One region of the Pseudoalteromonas sp. SM9913 genome, then DNA from elsewhere that is predicted to be linked to it. Evidence: predicted binding sites of a transcription regulator. Region 1 holds the regulator's gene; each other region holds the start of a gene.
What was found. The regulator MetJ, encoded in region 1, represses methionine synthesis genes. The targets are predictions, from matches to a motif close to TAGACGTCTAGACGTCTA.
Positions count from the first base shown of each region.

Region 1 (6,911 bases):
TCAGGTGCTGAGTCAGGCGCAAAAACAGCTCAGCCTGCATGGGTTGATTTTATGCGCGCCGCACTGGATGGTAAACCTGCTGCGCCCATCGAACCACCTGAAGGCTTAGTTTCTATTCGTATTGATTTAGAAACCGGATTATTAAGTCATAAAAACGATTACACCAGCCGTTTTGAATACTTTGAAAAAGGCACCGCTCCTACCAAGTATGTGTTATCACAACCAAATGATATATTTGAAGAAAACACTAAAACTGAAGAAGAACTATTTTAAATATAGCGAACAGTAAAAAGGCCGCAAATTAGCGGCCTTTTTGATGGTCTAACTAATATTTTGTACCAACCAGTATAAGTCAGAGTGAACGCCAGCAGCAGTCACTTCTTTACCCGCACCGGGCCCTTGTATCACTAATGCGTTTTGGTTATACCACTGGGTATTAATCACAAAAATATTATCGCCAGGGGTCAAATTCGCAACCGCTTCGCTTTTTGGTACATAGGTAATCCCTACCTTAGCGTTTAGCGTGTTGTTTTCAAACTCTAATAACCCGGTGTAGCACAGTGCAGCATTTTGTTGCTGAGCCGCTTGCGCATGCTGCTCAATAAATGCATCTAAACGAGCCTTATTATCAATAAAGTCATTCCAGCTGCCTGCACTTAACTCATCGGGCATCAAAGCGGATAAAGAAATGTCATCAAGTTCCAATTCAATACCTAATTCACGCGCTAAAATAAGCAACTTACGTTGCATATCTCGTCCAGATAAGTCTTCTCGAGGATCAGGCTCTGTGAACCCCAAAGCTTGCGCTTCTAGAACTAAATCTGAAAACGCTTTACTGCCATCATACATACTGCATAACCATGATAGCGTGCCTGAAAACACGCCTTCTATTCGCGTTATTTTATCGCCACTATTTTGTAAATCAGCCAAGGCAAAATTAATCGGTAGTCCGGCCCCTACACTTGCATTATAACGCCAATGTAAGCCACGTTGAGCAAGGCTTTCACGTAGTGTTTGATACCACGAAAGCGATGCGGTTCCCGCGTATTTATTAGCACTAATTAGATGGCAGTTTAATTCAACTAACTTACTATAAAGCTGACTAAAATGTTCACTGGCGGTAATGTCGATCACTATTTTATGTTCATACTCAAGAGTATCTATGTATGACAATAAATCGGCTTGTTTATAGGAGCTTGCATGGTTTTCCCATTGAAGTTGCCAGCTTTCACAGTCTAATCCATTAGCATTCACCAGCATCTGCTCTGAGCGTAAAAGCGCTACTAACTTGACGTTAAAATCAGTTGATAAGCGTGCTAGTTGAGCAGGTAATTGGCGCATAAACTCAGCACCTACATTACCAAGTCCTGCAATAATTAAAGCTATTTCTTGTGCTTTATTAATGAGCTTGTCATGTAACAGGCTCAGCACATCACTTTCAAGTACTTGATCGGTTAATAGTAACGTATATCCCTCACCGTAATGGGTAAACCGAGGCTGTATAGATTGTGTTTGTAATAAGGCTTCACTTTGCTTAACAAGCGGCGCTACCTCTTGATCAGGTGCAATAATCGCCACCCCATTTAAGTTTGACTCACTAATATTGGCGCGGCCAGCAAAATAATTAGCCACCTGATGTGTCGCTGACGCAGGGACTAGTAAGTAGATTTCGCCTTCGTGTTCAAAGTGATGCAAACTATGCTGAATAAGTTGGCTAACATGTGCTACTTCGCCTTCACTCAGATCATCAACAATGAGTAAATCCACATTATTTACTGTGGTTAAAAAGCGTTTTTGTTTACTCATTCCTAGTTTAACTATTTCGGTATGACTGCCTTGAGGATCGTAACTACTGCGAACAACTAATTCTATATCGGTATCTTTTAATGGCGATAATGTTTTAGCGTGTAATACTGGATTACCTAACCTCGCTAATAAATTAGCTTGATCACGGCACACTCGCGCATACTTAACCGCATTAGCAACCTTACGCGGATCAGTACTAAAAACACCTTGAGTGTCAGTCCAAATAGAGACTTTTTTAGCATTGCAATACCGCGCTAATAAAGTGGCACTGTAATCACTGCCATTTCGCCCTAAGGTCACTGTTTCACTATGTAAATCAGCCGCAATAAACCCCGTAACTACATTAATTTTACTCGTCTGTATGGCTTTTAAGCACTGCTGCTGATTATTAGCATGCTGCAGCTGTCCGGCATCTAACGTAAATAACTGCCTAGCGTCATGGGCACAAGCGCTAACGTTAAGCTGTTCTAAGTAAGCGCTTAGTAACCTTGCAGACCACAATTCACCATGTGCTAATAACGCAGCTTCAGCTAATGTTCCTTGCTTAGCCTGCTTGGTAATAATACTGAGCTCAGTTTCAAGTAAATCAAGCGCATGGTGCTTAGCGTTAGCTATTAATAATTGCTCAATCAGAGCTATTTGATGGTTGCTCAATAGCAATACAATATCAGCAATAGCTTGAGTGTCTTGCTGTTGATAGCTTTGCCACAGTTTAACTAAGGTGTCGGTGGTTTTACCGGCAGCCGATACCACCACACAATCCCCAGCTTGAGCATGAGTTAAAATAATATTTGCGACACTTTTAAAGCGATCCGCTGAGCTTAAACTCGAACCACCAAATTTATGAACCTGATTTACCATATTAATACCGACTCGCATTTATGTTTTGTATTTTGAAGATTGGTATGCACTACCATAACGCCGGATGCGCCGCGTTTAACTTTGCTGAACCAAATGATTCACTAGCACCACTTTTTGCCGATAGGCCGGGATTGGCTTGCCCTGGGCGCACCAAATTAAATACCCTGTCTAAGTCAGCGAGTAAATCATTTACATCTTCAATACCCACCGAGATACGAATAAGCGTGTCGCCTACTCCGGCTTCTGCACGCGCGGTTGCGTCCATGCCGGCGTGGGTCATAGTCGCAGGGTGACAAATCAAACTTTCTACTCCACCTAATGATTCCGCTAAGCTAAATTCATTTAAGCGCGTTAAAAACGCTGCAGCATCGTTTATATCGCCTTTTATATCAAAACTAACCATAGCACCAAAGCCAAGCTGCTGCGCCTTAGCTAGCGCATGTTGAGGGTGTGATTCAAGACCTGGGTAGTAAACTTGGGCAACAAACTGGGAGCGTTCTAAATACTGTGCAATGGCGAGTGCATTTTCTTGGTGTTGCCTTAAACGCACGTTTAACGTACGTAAGCCTCTGAGCGTTAAATAGCTATCAAATGGCGCGCCAGTGATGCCAATGTTATTTGCCCACCACGCTAACTCTTCACCTAACTCAGCAGTCGCTGCGATAACCGCGCCACCAACAACGTCTGAATGGCCATTGATATATTTTGTGGTTGAGTGCACCACAATATCAGCGCCAAACTTAATCGGGTTTTGTAATGCTGGCGATAAAAACGTGTTGTCGGCGGCAACCAGTGCACCACACTGTTTAGCTGTATCAGTTACCGCTTTAATATCTGTTAGGCGTAAAATAGGATTGCTAGGTGTTTCAATCCAAATCAGCTTAGGTTTAATAGCAAGGATGCGTGTCAAACTGTCGCTTTTGGTAAAATCGACCACTTCTAGTTTTAATAAGCCGCGCTTTTCTAGCGAAGTAAATAAGCGATAGCTGCCCCCATAACAGTCATGAGGGATCACTAACGTATCGTCACTATTAAGTAATTGTGTTGTTAGGTGAACGGCTGCCATGCCTGTTGCGGTAATAATGCCTTTAGCGCCACCTTCAAGCTCCGTGAGCGCCTCAGCCAAAATGTCACGATTGGGGTTACCACTGCGGCCATAATCATATTGGCGCTTTGTATCAAAGTCAGCAAATGAGTAAGTTGTTGATAAATAAAGCGGTGGAACAACCGCACCATGCTGTTTGTCGGCTTCTATTCCACTACGAACAGCAATTGTTGCCTTATTTTTTTCACTCATTTTCGCTACCTTTACTAATTTGGATGTTTAGACGTCTAAAATGTAGCGCATGCAATTTAAGATGTCAAAACATTTAAATGTCTAGATAGCTAAATAACTAGTATTTGACTATCTTTTTTAAACCGATAGAATTTCACGCATATTTACACGCTTTGATGCTGTGTGAGCAATTTATAATCTGAGGCAACGATACATCTTATGGCTAAATGGAATGGTGAATATATTCACCCATACGCAGAACACGGGAAAAAATCCGAACAAGTAAAGAAGATCACCGTTTCGATCCCGCTAAATGTATTAAAAGTATTAACTGATGAACGTACTCGTCGTCAAATAAACAACTTACGTCATGCAACAAATAGCGAGCTTTTATGCGAAGCGTTTTTGCATGCGTTTACCGGGCAACCGCTGCCTAATGATGATGATTTGCGTAAAGATAACGCAGAAAAAGTACCTGAAGAAGTGAAGAAAATAATGCAAGAAATGGGACTAGAAGTGCCTATTTTAAATGAAGACTAGAAGGGTCTTTATACAAAAAAACCTCAGCAAATAGCTGAGGTTTTTTTTGCGCTAATTTACACTTAACAATTACGCCATGTAGTTTTCTGGCATATCAATTTGTGCAACGCCAGAGTCTACCGCCGCCTGCGCAACCGCTTTAGCTATACGTGGTAACAAACGTGGATCCATTGGTTTTGGTATAATATATTTAGCACCAAACTCTAATTTGTCGATGCCTGCGGCAGTAAGCACTTCAGTTGGCACGGGCTCTTTAGCAATACTGCGAATTGCTTCTACAGCAGCAATTTTCATCTCGTCGTTTATTTCACTGGCACGTACATCTAACGCACCACGGAAAATAAACGGAAAACACAATACGTTATTAACTTGATTCGGATAATCAGAGCGACCTGTAGCCATAATTAAATCGTTACGTGCAGCGTGTGCTAATTGCGGATCGATTTCAGGATCGGGGTTTGAACAAGCAAATACCACGGGTCTATCAGCCATTAATTTTAAATCTTCAGGGGCTAATAAGTTAGGGCCCGATACACCCACAAACACATCGGCATCTTCAATTACATCTTGTAAAGTACGTTTATCGGTATTGTTTGCAAATAATTGCTTATATTCATTCAAGTCATCACGACGCGTATGAATAACTCCTTTGCGATCTAACATATAAATATGTTCACGCAACGCGCCACATTTAATTAAAAGCTCCATACAGGCAACAGCTGCAGCGCCGGCACCTAAACATACAATAATTGCATCTTCAATTGCTTTGCCCTGTACTTCCAGCGCGTTTAGCATACCCGCAGCCGTTACAATAGCCGTACCATGCTGATCATCATGAAAAACAGGAATGCTACAACGCTCTATAAGCGCTTTTTCTATTTCAAAACACTCGGGCGCTTTAATATCTTCTAAATTAATTCCACCAAAGGTGTCGGCAATATTAGCCACCGTGTTAATAAAGTCTTCGGTAGTACGGTGCTTAACTTCAATATCTATAGAGTCTAACCCTGCAAAACGCTTAAATAGTAGCGCTTTACCTTCCATAACGGGTTTTGAAGCCAGTGGACCTAAATTACCTAAGCCTAAAATTGCGGTGCCGTTAGTAATAACCGCAACCATATTTCCTTTACCAGTATATTTGTAGGCATTTGCTGGATCAGCGGCAATTTCACGAACAGGTTCTGCGACACCCGGGCTGTATGCGAGCGCGAGGTCTTTAACCGTCTCAGCGGGCTTGGTCAGCTCAATACTGATTTTACCTGGAACGGGATGGGCATGGTAATGTAGTGCTTGTTCACGAAAATCTGACATAACGCGATTATATCCTGCAATTTAAGTTAAAGTGAGAGGTAGTTTTAATCTACGATACCTTTATTATTTTTAAATTCCAAGCAATATCAGGTCTATCCTGTTATATGCTAGAACTGTTAATTTTAAGTGATTTATCAGCAACTTCCCTAGATTATCCTGACATTTTTAAAATATAAATTCGTCATAAAAATGAAAAATACAGGTACTTTTTGCCCTTGTTCTATTTTTATAAAGCGTATTTTTTAGTCTTAAATTAAAATAGTGAAATACCGAATTTTATTTAACTTTAAACACAAATAACCTCACGTTACCTGCATTTGAGTACCATCTTTAAAGTTTAACAAATAAAAATATAGAGAATATTGGCTGTTTTGTCTGCAAATGTTTATGCATACTCAGAATAAGAACAGGAAATAGTTATGCAAAAAAAATAAATACAAAATTGCTAAGAAAGCAGGTAGGAAAGTAAATTTTGGCCACAAAAAAAGCACCCTAAGGTGCTTTTTTTACATAGAAACAAAAAATTATTTTTTGCTGCTAAGTGCACCGAAGCGCTTGTTGAAGCGATCAACACGGCCGCCAGTGTCTAAAATCTTTTGCTTACCAGTGTAAAACGGGTGACACGCAGAACATACGTCTAAGTGAATGTCTTTACACAGAGTAGAACGAGTTTCGAATTTGTTTCCGCATGAACAAGTTGCAGAAATTACTTCGTACTTAGGGTGAATACCTTCTTTCATAGGAACCTCTAGTTAAGGCCGCATCGCTCTCCAAACCCGAAGTCTGGCACCATACGTCGTTAAAACAAATTTATTGGTCGCGAATTTTATCCAACAACCCGCACGCACACAAGCTTTAATTACCCTTTTTGCTAAAAAGTCGGCAAACACCTATTCATTACTGATTTGTCGGTAGGCTTTTAATGCTATTTTTAGTACATTAAACCATTACGTTAATTGGTTGAGTTGTTATGCGTTTTGCTGAAGTTGCAATAAAAGTCCCCTTGCCTCGCACCTTTGATTATAAAGTGGATGAGCAATTAGTACCTCTGACTCAATTACAGCCTGGTATGCGCGTGTTAGTCCCTTTTGGTAATCAACGTAAAGTAGCGGTTATT
Region 1 is NC_014803.1:329,542-336,452, reverse strand. It holds gene PSM_RS01515 (penicillin-binding protein 1A) at 1-273, shown strand, start outside; gene metL (bifunctional aspartate kinase/homoserine dehydrogenase II) at 322-2,667, opposite strand; gene metB (cystathionine gamma-synthase) at 2,717-3,964, opposite strand; gene metJ (met regulon transcriptional regulator MetJ) at 4,163-4,483, shown strand; gene PSM_RS01495 (malic enzyme-like NAD(P)-binding protein) at 4,553-5,794, opposite strand; gene rpmE (50S ribosomal protein L31) at 6,319-6,534, opposite strand; gene priA (primosomal protein N') at 6,765-6,911, shown strand, end outside.

Region 2 (6,911 bases), 750 kb from region 1:
GAACTACAGCCAATTTCAATTAATTTGCCTGGTCGGCGACTAAAGTACTTATGACACGCAAGTTGACTGTAAGATCCTTGTCCGCCTAAATAGGTCACCCGATGGGTTTCACTTAGCGCATCAGGGTTGAGGTTTTTTTGCAGCATAGCTTGTTGATGTAATACTGAGTCTTCTAATATGGTTTGAAAAACATTATTTACATAGTAGGCATCTAAACCAAGAGATTTACCATAACCGATTAATTTTTCGAGTAATGCTAATTCACGTGCTTCATCACGAATTGGTTTATTATTCGCTATCTTATATTCAACAACACCATGGCTAATACGGCGTCGCTTCGCTAATAACACAAGTAGGTCAGAATCGATTTCATTTATATCGTGCCTAAGCGTGTCTAAAACATCATTGCTCATTTGGTTTTCCTCATTCCAAAAATGTCACTGTATTTAACAGCGTAAACAAAAAAGCCTCCCAGTTGGGAGGCTTTACTATTCGATTGATTTTATCTCACAAACAGGGAAGCCTCTTCTATATAAAGAAGCTAAAAAAAGATAAGAAAGTAAGTGAGTATTTTATATTCATGCCCTTAATGTATGAAGAGTAACCTCTAATGTCAACAAGCACTTATATTAAATAGGTTTTTTACCTGATATATATACAAAACATATTGTTTTTTAAAAACTTTACAAATAATTTATAATTCTGATTTGAGATCTGGTATATTTCTACTACTCGCAAAAATAATAATTATAAATAAGGTTGGCCTTTTGTGTATCGACGCCCTCCATCTCGATTTGGAATAAACTCACTCAGTGTCAAGTTATCACTGTTGATCTCTGGCATTTGTTTAGTTGCAGGTATTTGTGCGGCTGCTTTAATGCTCAAATCAGAAGAGAAACAGCTTGTATTTGAAGAGCATGAGGTATTAAAGCAATCAAATGAATTATTAATAAACCAGTTTAATAATTTGATAGCGACCAAAGTTAAAATAGCTGAGCAAGCTAATATTGTTGTTAGCGAGCAGTTATTTGAGGGGCAATTATCATTTAAGAATAACAATGCCCCGACTATGCAAGTCACCAATGATGGTTCAGTGCGCAGCGCATCTGCCGATGGCTTATCTGCGGCGTTCATTCCCGAAAATGCTTATTCTCCTTTTTATAAACAGTTAATTGCAGATTCTGAATCGCTTTGGAAAGTGATTTCCCCCACGTTAATTCAAGATTTTTATAATTTTTACCTGATCACCAAAGATAATTTTATCCGTGTTGCGCCACCAAATTGGGCACTTAATGTCCCCGGAGATTACACCTTTAATCAAAGCAAAAGTTTTAATTACGCAAAATCGTTAACAAACCCACAACGCGAGCCGCTGTGGTCACGAGTGTATTACGATGGCGTTTGGAATAAGTGGGTCGTTAGTTTAATTGTACCTATTTATAAAAATGATGAGTTTTTAGGAGTTACGGGTAGTGATATTTCTCTCGACTCTCTCATATCGCAATTGCCCGTCGGCGGAAAAGAAAAACATTTAGTGGTGTTCGATAAGCAAGGGCAGCTATTGGCGCACCCTAATTTAGGAGCCGATAGTTATACCCAATACGGAGAGGCGGGTAAAAAGTTGCTACCTGGCGATTTTATTTCTCCTGAGCTAAAGCGAGTTATTGATAATGCAGGGCAAATACAATTGCCGGAATATGCCGACTCGTTTTCATTAAATGGTGAAGACTACATTATAAATATCCATAAAGTTGAAGGTGTAAATTGGTACGTGGGCGTATATAAAAAGCGCTCTTCTACACTATCGGCACTGAAAGACTTAAAACTGAAGTTTTTTGGCTTGTTTATTCTGTATGCCATTTTAGTTGCTTTGTTATTACATCAAGCACTTTATCAATTAGTTTTAAGACGCCTGCATTCATTGGTTTATGCGGTTACTAACTTTGGTAAAGGCCAGTTAGAAATTGATTTTCCAAAAGAAAATAAAGATGAAATCGGTACGCTTAATGGTTCATTTAAAGATATGACCATTGAAATCCGCAAACTCATCGATGGCTTAAACCAGCGCATAATAGAAAAAGAAATTGCAGAAAAGGCTGCAAATCGCTTGTCTAAAGCGGTTGCCTTCTCGGGCACAGGTGTGGTGATTACTGATGAAAACTTTGTGATTGAATATGTTAATCCAAAAATGCTGGAAATGACCGACTTTGCAGAAAGTGATTTCCTGCGCCAGCCACTTCTGACTATTATTGCTAATGAAATGACCATGCTGGTAGAGGACATTGACATTGATTTGCGCAACCGTAATTACTGGCGAGGGGATACCCTTATTGAAGCGCAAAACAAGCCACCCATATGGGTATCGCTGAGTGTGTCACCTATTCGTGAAGATGGTGGAAAAATCACCAGTTACGTTGCTTCAGCGCAAGATATTTCATTTGTAAAAGAAAGCCAACGCAAAATGGAACAGCTCGCTTACTTCGACACATTAACCGGGCTTGCTAATCGTACATTCTTTAGAATGCAGCTTAGAAAGTCGATGGCGCTTGCTGAAAGAGGGCGTTACTCGTTTGCTTTATTTTATTTTGATCTGGATGAATTTAAGCGTATTAACGATACTTTAGGTCATGATGCAGGCGATCAACTATTGGTTGAAGTGGCAACACGCTTAAAGCAGCGCTTACGAGCAGAAGATACTATAGCCCGTTTAGGCGGTGATGAGTTTGCGGTATTACTCAGTGGTATTGAGCATCAAAAAGAAGCATCGGAAGTCGCTGACACCATTCAAAAAACGTTAAATCAGCCAATAAAATTAGGTAGTAACGAAGTGATTGTTAGTGCCAGTATTGGTATTACTTTGGCGCCATTTGATAGCTTAGAAGAAGATCAGTTATTAAAACATGCCGATTTAGCCATGTATGAAGCAAAAGCGAAAGGGCGCAATACGTTCCACTTTTATAGCCAAGATCTAAATGCAGCCGCCAATGAGCGATTATTCCTTGAAAATGAGTTGCGCCATGCAATTAAAGAAAAACAACTCACACTGCATTATCAGCCACAAGTTGATTGTCGCGATAATAGTGTAGTGGGATATGAAGCATTGCTTCGCTGGTTCCATCCTACGCAGGAATTCATTCCACCTACCAAATTTATTCCTATTGCTGAGGCAACGGGTTTAATTGTGGAACTTGGTAAGTGGGTATTACAACAAGCGTGTGAGTTCACTAAACGACTAGAGCAACAAGGTAGAGCGAGCAACATGTCGATAAACCTGTCAGCAAGGCAGTTTAAAGACGCAAGCTTAGTACCTATGCTGAAAAAAATAATCATAGAGACGCAAATTAATGCTAAAAGCCTGCACCTTGAACTGACTGAGAGCATGCTAATGGGTAATGTTGAGGCGGCTATTGATCAGCTACATCAATTGAAAAAGCTGGGTATTTCAATTTCTATTGACGATTTTGGTACGGGCTATTCTTCGTTGAGTTACCTTAAACGTTTTCCTGTTGATATTCTTAAAATTGACCGCTCGTTTGTTAAAGATATCCCTGAAGATGATAATGATATGGAGATCACCGCTGCGATTATTGCGATGGCACAAAAGCTCAAGCTTGATGTGGTTGCTGAAGGGGTTGAAACAATAGAGCAAGTTGAATTTTTACAAAACAATAATTGTTTTATTGTGCAAGGCTATTACTTTAGTAAGCCCGTAGCCGAAGCCGATATCCCTGTGTTGTTTGATCAATTAGCTGCGTTAAAAGTCCCTGAATAGAACAAAAATTGCGGGTTAACCACCCGCAATTTTCACCTTAAACTTTAATCCTTCTAAAATCGCCTTTAACTTATCGCGATCATCACCTTGTACTTCAATAACTCCTTCTTTTACTGCGCCACCTTGGCCCATCTTACTTTTTATTGTTTTTGCTAACTTTTTTAAATCGTGCTGTTGGGGATCTAATCCTACAACTAGCATTACGCCTTTACCTTTTCGACCTTTGGTTTGACGCTCTATGCGAATAGACCCGTCTTTAAATAGTTTTACATCCAGTTCTTTTTCTGGCTTTGGCTGGTCAATTCGCCCTGTTGCTGTTGAATACACTAAGTGATTATCACTCATAATTAACCTATCTAAGATTGAATCTAATATTGGGCTAAATAATAACAAATTTGTGACGCAAAGGCGTAATTTTTGCGCCTAAGCTGAACACCTTTTAATCCCGCAAAGATAAACATCCTCTGTTTAAGTACCGCAATAGTGCTTATGAATAAAAGTGCTTAAGGATTTTAAAAAGCGCTTTAAATTGGCTAGCGCTATAAAAATATCCATGCTACTATTTCGGCATTATAGATGTATGGATGGCCAAATGATAAATTCTTATTTAGAGCAAGCTCAGCTTAATGTAGAGCAACAGTTAATTAATGCTGAGCTAGAAAAGCTTGAGCAGTACTTAAATAGCAATGCTGCACCGGCCGTGCGTTGGCAGTATCAAATTCCAGAACTCGGTGAAGGTGGCGCATGTAGTTTATTCGGCTACTTGCAAGATGAGCCGTTTAATTTAAACGATTACGTTAGCCAAAATACGCAAACAACGGCAAAGTTAGCGCAACTTCAGTTGATTGTTGACTATGTAATCGAAAACACCCAGTTAGATTGGTATGGCATCTATCAAAATACGGCCACCCCTGAAGGCGAGCAGTTATTAAAGCTCGCTTATTTTGGTGCACCGAGTCGCCCTTTATTTCCGCTCACCGCTGAATTTGCAACCGGCAGTAATAATGTGCAAGTGGCACTCAGTGGTAAAGGACGTGTCATTAATAATGTTGAGCAATATTTAGCCGCGGGTGGTGAGTATTACACCTGCGATCCGAAAGTAAAAGCAGAGGCCTGTTTACCACTATTTAATGCGCAAAAGCAGTGCATTGGCATTGTCGATGGCGAAGCCTTTAGCACGGATTTTTTTGATAATGCGACACTCGCGTTATTAATTGCATGCTGTATTAAAATTCCTCACTTTTTAGTGTAAATAACACTGGTCAATCGAGTGAGTTTTTATGTTAAGCTTAGCGCAACAGCTAACCCCTAAATAACGAAGAGATAGTCAATGTTCTCAGTATTAAAACCATTACCAACAGACCCTATTCTTGGCCTTATGGCGGCCTATAAGCAAGATACTAACCCTAATAAGATTGACTTAGGGGTTGGTGTATATAAAGACGAGCAGGGGAATACCCCGGTATTAAAGTCAGTAAAAAAAGCAGAAGCGTTTCGTTTAGAAAATGAAATGAGCAAATCTTACATTGGTCTTGCTGGTAACTTAGATTACTGTCAACAAATGGAAAATCTTCTTCTTGGTGAGCACCCGGCATTATTAGCTAATCGCGTACGCACAGCACAAGCACCTGGTGGTACAGGCGCACTTCGTGTTGCAGCAGAATTTATTGTACGTTGTAACCCAGGCGCTACTGTATGGGTTACTAACCCAACGTGGGCTAACCACATTAGCTTATTTGAAGCTGCAGGCTTAACTGTTAAAGAATACCCATACTACGACTACGAAAACAAAGATTTATTGTTTGATGAAATGGTTGAAACATTAACACAGGTGCCTAAGGGCGATGTTGTGTTATTACATGCATGTTGTCACAACCCAAGTGGTATGGATTTAAACGAAACACAATGGAATACCATTGCTGAACTTGCAAAAGATGTGGGCTTTACGCCATTGATTGATATTGCATACCAAGGTTTTGGTTCTTCTTTAGAAGAAGATGCGAATGGTTTACGTATTTTAGCCAATGCGGTTGAAGAGTTGATCATTTGTTCATCATGTTCTAAAAACTTTGGCTTATACCGTGAGCGTATTGGTGCGTGTTCAATTATTGCAAAAGACAGTGCAACCGCTGATATTTCAAACTCGGTATTATTAAGTGTGGTACGTAGCATTTATTCTATGCCGCCAGCGCACGGTGCAGACATTGTAAACACCATTTTAAGCAGCACAGAGTTAACGCAGTTATGGCACAGTGAACTTGATGAAATGCGTAACCGTATTAATGGTTTACGTAGTTTAATTAAAGACAGCCTTGCAGCCAAAGACATTGCTCAAGACTTCTCATTTATAGACCGCCAACACGGTATGTTCTCTTTCTTAGGTATTAATAAAGAGCAAATCGAGCGTCTACAAAAAGACTACGGTATTTATATTGTGGGCTCTAGCCGTGTAAACGTGGCGGGAATTAGTCAAGCAAACATCGATTACTTTGCTAACGCTGTTGCTGATGTATGTAAGTAACCAATAATAAGTTTTAGCTTATTAGCAATAAAAAAACCGCACACTCGTTGCGGTTTTTTTATTGTTTGTAATACCCATCCCCTTATATCAATCTGCTTAGATATAAGGGAGTTTAACTCGTTAAATTGTTCAAATATTTATACAAATTGGTATTACAGCCAGCGAATAGCGCCTGCAATACGTTCATTATACATATCAACCGGTGAGCCTAGGCTTGCTATTAGTACAGTATCAGCTTGTTTTCCTCGGCTTATATGGCCTACGTAGCGAGAGTCACTAAAGTCACCCGAGCCAATTTCAAAGACTTTGTTATCACTAGGGACAATAAACACGGTCATAGGGCCAAAGTCCGATTCAAACACTAAATGGATGCCTTTCTCGCCTTGAAAATCGCAAAAGTTAACATAAGTAACTTTCCCAGGTAAATCATTAAGTTGACCGCCAAGTAAAGCCAGCTTTTCATTGACTGTTTGTAAGCTGATAGGTTGAGTTTTATTTAACGCGTTAAGTTCATGATAAACATGCGCCAATGCATGCTCGCCAGCCGCATGATTCAAGTTTTGCTCTGTGCTAAACATAAACGCACTTACCGCAATCACAAATGAAGCAGCGAACGCC
Region 2 is NC_014803.1:1,083,595-1,090,505, forward strand. It holds gene PSM_RS05010 (chorismate mutase) at 1-413, opposite strand, end outside; Phe leader region at 458-580, opposite strand; gene PSM_RS05015 (bifunctional diguanylate cyclase/phosphodiesterase) at 770-3,772, shown strand; gene PSM_RS05020 (translation initiation factor) at 3,788-4,117, opposite strand; gene PSM_RS05025 (GAF domain-containing protein) at 4,365-5,024, shown strand; gene PSM_RS05030 (amino acid aminotransferase) at 5,103-6,293, shown strand; gene PSM_RS05035 (DUF3379 family protein) at 6,446-6,911, opposite strand, start outside.
Region 2: PSM_RS05020 (translation initiation factor) is a predicted target of MetJ. The motif match lies at 4,346-4,363, and genes of this name have one in related genera.

Region 3 (6,911 bases), 600 kb from region 1:
GCGCTTAGCATTTTATGATATTCCTAATTTTCGCCGTGCATTTAAGCGTTGGACAGGTATTACGCCGAGTCAGTTAAAAGTATAATTAAAAACTGGCCGCTTGCTCAATAACAATGCCATGGCGCTTTGCTAGGCGCTGATGATCTCTGTCATAACCTCCGCCAATCACAGTGGCTACAGGGGTGTTATTTGCTAGGCAACGCTTAAGCACTAAGTGGTCGCGCTTTTCTATACCTTGCCAACTAATATCCAGTTTACCTAAGCCATCCTCTTGCCAAATATCAACGCCAGCATCATACAAAACCAGATCTGGGTTAAGCTCGTTTAATAAAAATTGTAGCGTATCGTCAACAATACCTAAGTATTCAGCGTCTTGCATATTATTGGCTAAACCAATATCTAAATCGCTAGGGGACTTTCTAAATGGGAAGTTTTTCTCACAGTGTATTGAACAGGTAAACGCATAAGGTTGATGAGCCAGCATGGCTGCGGTGCCATCACCTTGGTGAACATCTAAATCAAAAATCAGTACGTTGGTGACTTCACGATTTTGAATTAACGTTTGTGCGGTATAAGCTAAATCGTTCACCATGCAAAAACCCGAGCCAAAATCACTGTGGGCATGGTGAGTGCCACCCGCTAAATGGCACGCAAGCCCATTTTTAAGTGCTAAACGCGCAGTTTGCAGTGTCCCTAATGGGGCGGTAAATGTGCGGTTCATTAGTGCTTGTGACCAAGGTAGGCCTATACGGCGCATGGCTTTTTCATCTAGGCGGTTATGCCATAAATCGTGAATGTAGTTTTCACAATGTACTATTTCTAACTCTTCAACACTACCATGTGGTGGCTCTATGATATTGCTGCCAGCAAGCCCAAGGGTTTTAACATGCTGGTGTAGCTGTGCAAATTTACTCATTACAAAGCGGTGTTTGGGATCAAAACTAAACGAGTAATTAGGATGATAAACTAAAGGTAGATTGGGATTTAAACTCATATCTGCGTCGTTTAATTATTTTTGATTATGGTAATCAACTTCACGCAGTGCGTCTATTTATGTTTGGTAAATAAGCGTTTCAAGCTCACGGTGTAATAATGTTTCATCAGCAAGGTTTAGTTCAACCAAGCGCTTTAAATGCGTAATGCTGTCTATATCAATGTTATGACATTTAAGACCAATATGATTTTCTTCGATATGACGAATAACCACCGGCATTTTTATTTCAATATCGCTTTGTGGCAAGGTAAAACGTAATATTGCTTCGTCATTTTTGTTGCCTGTAAAGGCATCGCTTTTAGTGATCAGTGCACCATGTAAAGAAATATCTAATAGGGTACATGCATACTGGGAGCTAGCCGTTTCCAATTGCGCTGCTGTAGAGAACATAATACGAGAAAATTGCCGACGGTTTTGCATAATAATCTTATAAAGTTGTTATTTATAATAAGCATAGCTGGTAATGCTCAACACGCCAATTTGCTCAAAGATAAAAATAGCTCGCATAAAAAAGCCCCGCATAAAATGCAGGGCTTTTAACTTATTCACTGTGGCTGTTAGCCAATTTTTTTGTACTTAATACGCTTAGGCTGTGCAGCTTCTGCGCCAAGGGTCTTTTTAAGCCACTCTTCGTACTCAGTGTAGTTACCATCAAAGAAGTTAATTTGGCCTTCGTCACGGTAATCTAAAATGTGTGTAGCAATACGGTCAAGGAACCAACGGTCATGCGAGATACACATGACACAACCAGGGAATTCTAAAATAGCATTCTCAAGGGCACGTAATGTTTCAACGTCCAAGTCATTGGTTGGCTCATCCAGTAGTACTACGTTGCCGCCTGCTTTTAACAGCTTAGCTAGGTGTAAACGGTTGCGCTCTCCACCTGAAAGGTCTTTAACAAACTTTTGTTGATCGTTACCTTTAAAGTTAAAACGGCTAACATAAGCACGGCTTGGGAACTCAAAGTTACCAATTTTTAGTACATCTTGGCCATCAGAGATTTCTTGGAATACCGTTTTGCTTTCGTCCATGTTGCCACGGAACTGATCAACAGTTGCCAGTTCTACTGTTTCACCAATGCTGATATTACCGCTATCTGGCTGCTCTTCACCGCTTAGCATTTTGAATAGCGTTGATTTACCTGCACCATTGGCACCAATAATACCCACAATAGCGCCTTTAGGCATGGTAAAGCTTAAATCGTCTATTAATACGCGGTCGCCAAAGCTTTTACGTAAGTTGTTTACTTCTAATACTTGGTCACCTAAACGTGGGCCAGGTGGAATAAACAATTCGTTGGTTTCGTTACGTTTTTGGTAATCAGACTGTTGTAGCTCGCTAAACTGTGCCATACGTGCTTTTGACTTAGCTTGACGACCTTTAGGGTTTGAACGCACCCACTCAAGTTCTTGTGCAATTGATTTTTGACGTGCTTTTTCAGATTTTTGCTCTTGTTGTAAGCGGGCATCTTTTTGCTCAAGCCAAGAAGAGTAGTTACCTTCCCACGGAATACCTTCACCACGGTCAAGCTCTAAAATCCAGCCAGCAACATTATCAAGGAAGTAACGGTCATGCGTTACTGCCACAACGGTGCCTTCGTAGTCATGTAAAAAGCGCTCTAACCAGGCAACCGACTCAGCATCTAAGTGGTTAGTTGGCTCATCGAGAATAAGCATATCTGGTTTTTCAAGTAATAAACGACAAATAGCAACACGGCGGCGCTCACCACCCGATAGGTGCTTAATTTTAGCATCCCACTCAGGTAAACGCAGAGCATCGGCAGCACGCTCTAATACGTTATCGATATTATGACCATCATGCGCTTGAATAATCGCTTCTAATTCACCTTGCTCTTTTGCCAGTGCGTCAAAGTCAGCGCCTTCCATTGCGTATTCGTTATACACTTCGTCAAGGCGGTTAAGGGCATGTTTTACTTCACCCACAGCTTCTTCAACAATTTCACGAACTGTTTTGCTTTCGTCCAAAACAGGCTCTTGCGGCAAGTAACCAATTTTAGTGCCTGGTTGAGGGCGAGCTTCACCTTCAAAATCTTCATCAACACCTGCCATAATGCGTAGTAATGATGATTTACCAGAACCATTTAGACCTAGCACACCAATTTTTGCACCAGGGAAAAAATGCAACGAAATATCTTTTAAGATAGTGCGTTTTGGTGGCACAACCTTAGATACTCGACTCATCGAGAATATAAACTTATCAGGTAAAACCATGGAAGAAGCCTTCAATAATAATAAAAATTTCAATGCTGTATTGTAGTGGCTCACAGGTGAAACAGTCAACGAATGGGGCTGTTTTAAAGTACATATTCAATTTGTACAAACCGCGTGAATAAACTTCATTTAGACATCTATACATCTAGAGGTTGATATTTTTGACATTCTGTTCATAATGAGAGCGTATTAATTCTCGGTTTTTATGAGCAGGAGCTTTAAGAATGCCAATTACAGTAGAAGACGAATTGCCAGCTATTGCACGTTTACGTCATGAAAACGTGTTTGTAATGCCAAAAACGCGTGCAAAAACGCAAGAAATACGCCCTATGCGTTTGGCTATTCTTAATCTTATGCCTAATAAAGTAGAAACCGAAGTACAGTTTATTCGCTTGTTGGCTAATTCTCCGCTGCAAGTAAATGTAGAGCTACTGCGCCTTGACACGCATCGTAGCAGTAGTAACTCAGAGCAACACTTAGATACCTTTTATCGTTACTTTTCAGAAGTGAAAAATAATAATTACGATGCACTATTAATTACCGGTGCGCCGCTCGCACATTTAGAGTATGAAGAAGTGGCGTATTGGGAAGAATTCAAAGTGATTATTGATTGGGCCGAGCAGCATGTAACCTCTACCTTGTTTTCGTGCTGGGCTGCCCACGCGGCTTTATATCACCGTTATAATTTAAAGCGCGATTTAAAAGACAACAAACTCTGCGGAGTGTTTACCCATCAATGCTACTTTGCCCATGGTGCACTTACCCGCGGCTTTGACGATACCTTTTTAGTGCCGCACTCACGCTATGGCCACATAGATATAAATAAAATAAACGCCTGTGAAGAGCTGGTGGTATTAGCGGGCTCTGAACGAGTCGGGGCTTATTTACTTAAAAATAAATCGGGCAGCCAAGTGTTTATTACCGGCCACCCAGAATACGATGCCGACAGTTTAAAAGCCGAATATGAGCGCGATTTACAAAAAAGCCCTGATGCGCCAAAGCCCGAAAACTATTTTCCTGATGACGATGCCAGCAAGCAACCGTCTAAAACATGGCAAAGCCACGCGTTTTTGCTGTTTTCAAACTGGTTAAATTATTACGTTTACCAAACCACACCCTATGATATTAACCTAGTTAGCCAAGACGTAAGGACTAACAACTATGCCGAATAATCCTCAAAACAATAAGCATCAAGAGCTGAGCGCTGCGCTCAAACAGCGCATTTTAATTTTAGATGGTGCAATGGGAACCATGATCCAAGCGCATAAGCTTGAAGAGCAAGACTACCGTGGTGAACGTTTTAAAGATTGGCACGTGCTTATTAAAGGCAACAACGATTTATTAAGCCTAACCAAGCCAGAAATTATTACTGATATACACCGCAGCTTTTTAGCCGCTGGTGCCGATATTATCGAGACCAACACCTTTAACTCGACCACCATTTCGATGGAAGATTACGACATGGCGAGCATAAGCCGTGAAGTCAATTTAGAGTCGGCTAAGTTAGCCCGCGCAGTATGTGACGAATTTAGCGCTAAAACCCCAGAAAAACCGCGCTATGTAGCAGGCGTTTTAGGGCCAACGTCTAAAACCTGTTCGTTATCGCCGGATGTAAACGACCCCGGCTATCGTAATATCACCTTTGATAAGTTAGTGACTGCGTATGTTGAGTCGACCCTTGCGCTTATGGAGGGCGGTGTAGATATAATTTTAATCGAAACCATATTCGACACGCTTAATGCAAAAGCGGCATCGTTCGCGGTAGAAGAAGCGTTTGAACAAGCAGGGCGCACATTGCCAGTGATGATTTCAGGTACTATTACCGATGCCTCAGGCCGTACGCTTTCAGGGCAAACCACTGAAGCATTTTATAACTCTATTCGCCATATTAAGCCGCTTTCAATCGGCTTAAATTGCGCCCTTGGGCCAGATTTACTGCGCCAATACGTTGAAGAGCTATCGCGTGTGTGCGAAACCTTTGTCTCTGTTCACCCTAACGCGGGCTTACCCAATGAGTTTGGAGAATACGACTTAGAAGCAGACGACATGGCAAAAGAGATCATAGATTGGGGTAAATCGGGCTTTATTAATATTGTTGGCGGTTGCTGCGGCACTACGCCTGCGCACATTCGTGCCTTTGCCAAAGGGCTTGAAGGCACAGCACCACGAAAATTACCTGAGCTTGAAGTGCGTATGCGTTTATCAGGCCTAGAAGCCTGTAACTTAAATTAAGGAGCCGCCAATGACCCAACAAATTGCAGTATTTACTAATGTCGGCGAGCGTACTAACGTAACTGGCTCGGCCATGTTTAAACGTTTGATCATGGAAGAAGACTACGAGACCGCCCTTAATGTGGCCCGCGAGCAAGTAGAAAATGGCGCCCAAGTTATTGATATCAACATGGACGAAGCCATGCTGGACTCAAAAGCCGCCATGGTGAAGTTTTTAAACTTAATTGCCTCAGAGCCTGATATTTCTAAAGTACCTATTATGGTCGACTCCTCTAAATGGGAAGTAATAGAAGCAGGCTTAAAGTGTATTCAAGGCAAGGCCATTGTTAACTCCATTTCACTCAAAGAGGGTGAAGAGCCGTTTATTCGCCAAGCTAAAATTATAAAACGCTTTGGCGCCGCCGCTGTTGTGATGGCATTTGATACCGACGGCCAAGCCGATACTGCCGATCGTAAGTTTGAAATTTGTGAGCGCAGCTACCGTATTTTGGTTGATGAAATTGGCTTCCCGCCAGAAGACATTATATTCGATCCCAATATATTTGCCGTTGCCACCGGCATAGAAGAGCACGACAACTACGCCGTAGAATTTATTGAAGGCACCCGCCGTATTAAGCAAAACTTACCGCACTGTAAAGTGTCGGGTGGGGTATCAAACGTATCGTTCTCGTTTAGAGGTAATAACCCAGTACGTGAAGCGATTCACTCGGTGTTTTTATACCATGCTATAAAAGCGGGTATGGATATGGGCATAGTAAACGCAGGGCAACTTGCGGTTTACGACGACATCCCCGAGGAACTTCGTAAAGCCGTAGAAGATGTAATTCTTAACACCGACCCCGGTGCGGGCGAGCGCCTTGTTGAACTTGCGCCTAAATATTCAGGCATGGCACAAGCTGAGCGGGTAGAAGATTTAGAATGGCGCACTTGGTCGGTTGAAAAGCGCCTAGAGCATGCTCTAGTAAAAGGCATAACCACCTTTATAGATGAAGACACAGAAGAGTGCCGTGCTGGCGCCGATAAACCTATTCACGTCATTGAAGGGCCACTCATGGATGGCATGAACGTGGTTGGGGATTTATTTGGTGCCGGTAAAATGTTTTTACCCCAAGTGGTTAAATCGGCTCGTGTGATGAAGCGAGCCGTGGCCTACCTTGACCCATTCATTGAAGCCGAAAAAGAAGAAGGCGCCACCAACGGTAAAATTGTTATGGCTACCGTAAAAGGTGACGTGCATGACATAGGTAAAAACATTGTTGGCGTAGTACTACAATGTAATAACTACGAAGTAATCGACCTTGGCGTAATGGTGCCAGCAGATAAAATACTGCAAACCGCGATTGACGAAAAAGCCGATATTATAGGCCTTTCGGGCTTAATTACCCCATCGCTTGATGAAATGGTACATGTTGCCAAAGAAATGAAACGTCGTGGCTTTGAGCTGCCGCTCATGA
Region 3 is NC_014803.1:929,941-936,851, forward strand. It holds gene PSM_RS04285 (helix-turn-helix domain-containing protein) at 1-85, shown strand, start outside; gene PSM_RS04290 (histone deacetylase family protein) at 86-994, opposite strand; gene PSM_RS04295 (PilZ domain-containing protein) at 1,052-1,414, opposite strand; gene ettA (energy-dependent translational throttle protein EttA) at 1,552-3,225, opposite strand; gene PSM_RS04305 (homoserine O-succinyltransferase) at 3,450-4,397, shown strand; gene PSM_RS04310 (homocysteine S-methyltransferase family protein) at 4,387-5,457, shown strand; gene metH (methionine synthase) at 5,468-6,911, shown strand, end outside.
Region 3: PSM_RS04305 (homoserine O-succinyltransferase) is a predicted target of MetJ. The motif match lies at 3,356-3,373, and genes of this name have one in related genera.